DNA from 2 places in the Clostridium beijerinckii genome. Region 1 is predicted to be linked to the other one. Evidence: predicted binding sites of a transcription regulator. Region 1 holds the regulator's gene; the other holds the start of a gene.

The links. The regulator CtsR, encoded in region 1, represses protease genes until heat stress. The targets are predictions, from matches to a motif close to AAGGTCAANNAAGGTCAAAT.
Region 2: the regulator CtsR is predicted to act here: its motif matches at 1,506-1,525, upstream of clpB (ATP-dependent chaperone ClpB).

Annotation. Positions count from the first base shown of each region.
Region 1 covers NZ_CP144906.1:156,890-160,330, forward strand. The annotation lists gene PZA12_RS00745 (heavy-metal-associated domain-containing protein) at 1-132, shown strand, start outside; gene PZA12_RS00750 (DUF362 domain-containing protein) at 255-425, shown strand; gene PZA12_RS00755 (MBL fold metallo-hydrolase) at 493-1,143, opposite strand; gene PZA12_RS00760 (CtsR family transcriptional regulator) at 1,313-1,768, shown strand; gene PZA12_RS00765 (UvrB/UvrC motif-containing protein) at 1,783-2,361, shown strand; gene PZA12_RS00770 (protein arginine kinase) at 2,354-3,367, shown strand; gene PZA12_RS00775 (ATP-dependent Clp protease ATP-binding subunit) at 3,393-3,441, shown strand, end outside.
Region 2 covers NZ_CP144906.1:730,746-734,186, reverse strand. The annotation lists gene clpB (ATP-dependent chaperone ClpB) at 1-1,405, opposite strand, end outside; gene PZA12_RS03570 (CBS domain-containing protein) at 1,671-2,057, shown strand; gene PZA12_RS03565 (transcriptional regulator) at 2,214-3,441, opposite strand, start outside.

The DNA.
Region 1 (3,441 bases):
AAGAATTCGGGGGTAATAGCTACTGAAATTTCGCTTGCAAAAAGGGAGATAACAGTAATATATAATGATATCTTTTTAAAACTCGAAAGGATTATAAATTCCATAGAGGATTTAGGATATGTTGTTTTGTAATCGTAAATAATACAACAATATTAAAAAATAAGAAGTCTAGAATACAAAACACTTTTAAAACATACGAATACGTGTTAAAATGTAAGAGGTTAATTACCACAATTTATTAGGAGGTGTTCTAGATGGCATTTGTTATTAATGATTCATGTGTTAGCTGTGGAGCATGCGCTGGAGAATGTCCAGTTAGTGCTATAACTCAAGGAGATACTCAATTCGTTATTGATGCAGATACTTGTATCGATTGCGGAAACTGTGCTAATGTTTGCCCAGTGGGAGCTCCAAACCAAGAGTAATAAAAGAGAGATCGTCTTTAGGCGGTCTTTTTTTTTATTTAAAAAATAGTTGAAATAGTTATTTTCACTATTTATATGGAGGTGTTAACAAGATACATTCAGACTTAAGGTTAGAATTTATATCCAAGTCAGAAGTATCTAATATATTAGAATTTATTTTTTTTATGCTCTTCATAGATATTATAAAATTCTTAGGGTCGTCTAAGTATAAAGATGTTGTATTAGTTTTATAATGCATAGGAACTATGTATTTTGGGGAAATAAGGTTACAAAGTTTCGCAGACTCAAAACCGTCCAGAGTGAAATGTCCACCAATAGGGATAAGTAAAATATCAATATTTTTAAGCTTTTCTAAAATCAATGAACAAGGTATATGGCCTAAATGTCCTAAATGGCATATAGAAAGTTTATCATCCTTAAATATATAAATAATATTTGAGCCTCTTTTTAGTCCATTGCACTTATCATGAAAGGAGTCAAGTCCTTCTATGTTAAGGAAGCTTAAGTTAAAGTTTCCGCTCTCATTAATAATCTTGGTTGTATTATTTATATCATTAATATATGAACTATCAAAATGGTTATGACTAATGGTAATTAAATCAGATTTAGGGAAATTATTATCATAACCTAAATTGTTGCTAAACGGATCAATTAGAATTCTTTTACCAATGGATGTTTTCATAAGGAAACAAGAATGTCCATACCAAATAATTTGCATATAAAACCTCCATAAATTGAAATATATTAGATATTATTAACATACAGTATTATAAATAATCATAAATTTATATTGATACTTCAAAAAGTAAAAGAAGTATAGTATAATATTATAAAGTCAAAGTAAGTCAAAAACAAATAATTAAATAAAGGTTTAAGCAGGTGATGTTATGGCAAGACTTTCAGATATAATAGAAGAGTTTATAAAACAAATGTTTAATGAGAATAGAGATAATGTGATTTTTATACAAAGAAATGAGTTAGCAGATCAGTTTAGATGCGCGCCGTCCCAAATAAACTATGTATTAACAACTCGATTTACCTATGAAAGAGGATATTTAATTGAGAGCAAGAGAGGCGGCGGAGGTCATATAGCGATCAAGCAGTTGGATGAGGATAACTCCAATAGAAGGGAAGAGCTAATTAACCAAAGCATAGGAGAAACAATAACATATCATAATGCAAACGCATTGCTTAATCACTTATTAGAATCTGGAGTTATTGAAGAAAGAGAATGTGAAATAATGAAGATAGCAATAAATGATAGAAGTTTAACTTCAGTAGATAATAAAAATAAAGTAAGAGCTGATATTTTAAAAGCTATGATTATGATAATTTTATCTTAAAGGTGGGGATATATATGTTATGTGAAAAATGTAAAAAAAATGAAGCAAAGATAAATTTAATTACAGTGATGAATGGTCAGAAACAGGAAATTTGGTTGTGTGAAAATTGTGCAAAAGATATAGCTAATATTCCGTTCTTCAGTCCAATAATGCAAAATATAAATGTTCCATTTCAAGGCATACTTACAGAAATATTATCTAATGTAGATAATGGTAAATCAAATATAGATAGCAATAAAGTAAAAGAAATTATTTGTCCAAATTGTGGGTTAACTTATCAGGAATTTAAGAAATCAGGAAGATTGGGATGTGCTGATTGTTATAAAGAATTTAATATTGTACTTGAGCCAAGGATAAAGAGCTTACAAGTTGGAACTAAACATATTGGTAAGATTCCTAAGGTTAAGGGAAAGGAATTGGTTCAAAGAAAAAATCTTAAGGATTTAAAAGAAGAGATGCAAAAATTGATAGTAGCCGAGGAATATGAGAGAGCAGCAATAGTAAGAGATGAAATTAAAAAACTAGAATTATATATATTAGAAAGTAACACTAAGGAGATTATAAATAGAAAGGAGGGCAATTGTGATGAATAGCTGGGAAGATGATAATGAAAGACTTGGAGCAGTATTAAGTAGCAAAGTGTTGTTAGCTAGAAACTTTAGTAATTTACCTTTTCCTAATAAACTAAACTATATTAAGGGTAGAGAAAATGGTAAAGAAGTATATAACGTTCTTAGGAACGAATTAGATAATGAAGAAATTACGTTATATGAGATTTGGAATACAAAAGAGGAATTTAGTAAACAATATTTAGAAAGGGATCTAATTAGCAAAGAACTTTTGAAAAATTCTGATAAGGGCTCATTTATATTGAATAAAGAAGAAGATCTTAGCATTATGATAAATGAAAAAGATCATATAAATCTTCAATGTGTAAGTGACGGATTGAAATTAGAAGAAATTTTTGAGAGAGCAACAGTTATTGATGATAAGATAGAAGAAAATTTTGACTATGCCTTTGATGAAACATTAGGTTATTTAACAGCATCACCAGAGAATATCGGAACAGGAATGAAGGCATCAGTAGTATTACATTTGCCAGCTCTTAGTATGAGTGAAGAAATTAGTAATATATCCAAAAAACTTGGTAAGCTAGGGATTGCTATAAAAGGAGTCCATTTAGATGGTACAAAAGTTTTTGGAAATTTATACAGAATATTTAATAAAGTGTCATTAGGTTTGACAGAGGAGAATATTATAAATAAATTAAAAGAAGCAGTTTGGAGCATAATAATAGAGGAAAATAAATTCCGAGAAATATTACTTAGTAAATGTAGACATGAATTAGAGGATAAGATATATAGAGCATATGGAATACTGAAATATGCAATGATTTTGGATTTTAAAGAGTCTATTGAACTATTATCAAATGTTAGATTAGGAGCGGAATTATCAATTATAAATATTGATAAGGGTAAGTTAGATAAACTATTTATTCTAATTACTAATTCATCCCTTCAAAATTATTTAAAAAAATCACTAGATGATAAGGAAATTAAGTATGAAAGAGCTAAATTAGTGAAAGAAATGTTAACCTAAGGAGAAGATAGGAGGTTTAAAGTATATGGAATATAATAAATTAACAGAAAGGGCACAAGCAGTAATTTTAGAAG
Region 2 (3,441 bases), 570 kb from region 1:
CTTTTTCTTTGGTATATTTTGCAGTCATTTCATCATTCTTTTCTTTTAATCCTGCAAGTTCTTTCTCTAGGTCATCTAACCTATTTTTTGAGCCCTCATCCTTCTCTTTTGATAGAGCTTCTTTTTCTATTTCTAACTTAAATATTTTTCTTCTTATAACATCAAGTTCTGTTGGAAGGGAATCTATCTCAGATCTTATCATAGCTCCAGCTTCATCAATTAAATCAATTGCCTTATCAGGCATATATCTATCTTGAATATATCGATCAGAAAGCTTTGCAGCAGCTACTATAGCTGAATCATGAATTCTAATCCCATGATGGATTTCAAACCTTTCTTTTAATCCTCTTAGTATTGCAATTGTATCCTCCACTGTAGGTTCATCTATAATTACTGGTTGAAATCTTCTTTCTAAAGCTTTATCTTTCTCAATATATTTTCTATATTCATCAAAAGTTGTTGCACCTATACAATGCAGCTCTCCTCTTGCTAATAATGGCTTAATCAAATTACCAGCATCCATTGCTCCATCAGTCTTACCTGCTCCAACTATTGTATGAATTTCATCTATGAATAGTAATATTCTACCCTCACTGCTTTGAACTTCTTTTAATACTGCTTTTAATCTTTCTTCAAATTCACCTCTATACTTAGCTCCGGCAATCAAAGATCCCATATCCAAGGCAAATATAATTTTATCCTTAAGGCCTTCTGGAACATCTCCTCTAACTATTCTTTCAGCTAATCCTTCAATAATCGCTGTTTTACCAACACCAGGTTCACCTATTAAGACTGGATTATTCTTGGTTCTCCTTGATAAAATTCTTATTGTCCTTCTTATTTCTTCATCTCTTCCTATAACAGGATCTAACTTATGCTTTTTAGCAAGGTCAACTAAATTAGTTCCATACTTTGCTAATGCATCATATGTCCCTTCTGGATCTTGCGTTTCAACTCTTTGACTTCCTCTAACTTCAGAAAGAACTTTTAAGAAATTATCCTTGGTTATATTATATTGCTTTAATATTTTAGAAACTTGATTGTTATCTATTTCTATAATAGCAAGCATTAAATGTTCAACACTAACATATGAATCTTCAAACTGTTTCGAAAATTCTTCAGCTTTAATTAACACTTCCTCTACTTTTCTAGTTATATATACATTGCCAACTCCTTCTCCTAAAACCTTTGGCATTGCATCTAATTCTTTATTTACTGAAGCTTTTAGATTCTTTACTGATACACCCATTTTAGTAAGAATATTAGGGACTAACCCGTCCTCCTGCTCTACAAGAGCTGAAAAAAGATGAATTAAATCTATTTGCTGATGATTAAATTTAACAGCTGTAACATTGGCATCATTCAATGCTTGTTGAACTCTCAACGTCATTTTATCAATATTCATACTTATTCCTCCTAGATCTCTATGTTAAATTTCGAAATTATTATTAAAACTACTTTATCACTATACCTAAATAATTCCTCTTTACTTATATAATAATACATAGGTCAAAGAAAGTCAAAGTTTATTCAGCCTTTTTTTAAATTTTTTTATCATCTAAAGATTTATTTTAAATTTTGTTGTTTTATAGTAAAATAGTAATATAAATATTATTAGCTTGTTATTTTACAGCTTAACGATATTAAACTTTTTTAAAAGAGGTGATGTTATGAAAATAAGTTCTATCATTAAACCAAATTTCCATACAATTAATGTAAACGATACTATAGATAAAGCTTTAGATTTTATGGACAAACTTAATATTAATGGAATGCCAGTAGTAGATGATAAAGAAATTGTAGTAGGAATGATAGTAAAAGCTGATATATATAGATTCATGATACATCCAGGACATTATGTTAGCTGTCCAGTTGAGTGGGTTATGTCAAAATCAGTTATCTCTGCGCAATCTGACGAAGATCTACTCACTGTAGCTAAGCGTCTAAGAGAAAATGATATTATAACAATGCCTGTTATTGAAGACGGAAAAATTGTAGGAGTTATTAATATAGATGATTTATTAGATTACTTCATTGACTCTTGTTCAAAAAATTAGTAACAATAATATCCATATGAATTTAATAGCTTAAATATATCATTACTGATCTTAAAGGCTTAATTGTGAATATAAAAAATAGAAGTGGCGATATTTTGTTAATCCATTATAATCGAATTAACAAAATATCGCCCTTCCCTATATATTTACGAGAAATTAGATTTTTTTATCAACAGCTAATGCAAGATTAAAGTATTTTAGCGAATCCGCTGTAAGTCCAAGCTTATAATAAAGCTTACCCATATCTACATATCTATTTCTTCTTTCTTCTCTGGTACCAAACTTAAACAACGAATCTAATGATAGATTCATATATTTTTCAGCTTCCAAATGTTTGTCCATTTTTTGAAGAATTATACCTTTAAAATAATATGACTTCTCAATTAACTTTATATTGTCAGTCATAATAGCTAAATTTAATGATTCTTCTGTAATCCTATAAGCTATCTCATACTCTGAATTATCAATTAATATTCTTGTACAATAATTCAAAAACTCCACATATTTTCCTACATTATCTTGTGGAAATATTTTTATTCCAGCTTCTATTTCAGAGATTGCCTTTTCCTTTTCTTCTACTTCAAAATAATACTTTCCATAATTTCCATGGGATGCTGCCAGAGAAATAGGATTATATTTTTGATATTGAAATGCTTTCTTTTTATATTCATCAACATAATCTTTTTTAAGCTTAATGCATACTGTAGCATATATATGATATATTTTTCCCTTACTTTCATCTGTTTTAAGGTCATCAACATATCCTATGATTTCTGATAAAATGCTATATGCTTCTTCAGATTTTCTTAAATTCTGATAACACAGAGCCTCATTGTAACCTATTAAACAGTACTCTGAACTATCAAATCCATCTTCTTTCAATCTAAACATTTCTCTAAGCTTGCTGTAGTAAGAAATAGCCTCAATATATTCACCATTTTGAGATAAATAACGTGCCATATCTTTAAAGTAGATAGCTGTATTTTCTTCCGTATTATTTCTTTGATATAAATCATAATATTGAGAAACTATAAGCTGAATATTTTCAACCTTATTTTCTTCTACATAATACGAGAATAGTATGTGTATTAATTCAAAAGCTAAATCATAATATTTATATTTTAGTGCATAGCTTAGGTTATCTTTCAACTTACTTTCAGAATCAGTATCGGAAGATACGTTCCTCTTTATTATATTTAGATTATTTGAAATTTGTTCATATACGTCTTCTATTAAATAATCTACATCTATTTCTATCTTCTCAGCTATATAATTTAATAATTCAGTATCCGCCTTAATCTTACCATTTTCTATACAGCTCATCTTGGCAATTGAAATCTTATTTCCACATAGTTCTTTTAATGTTATACCTTTAAATACCCTA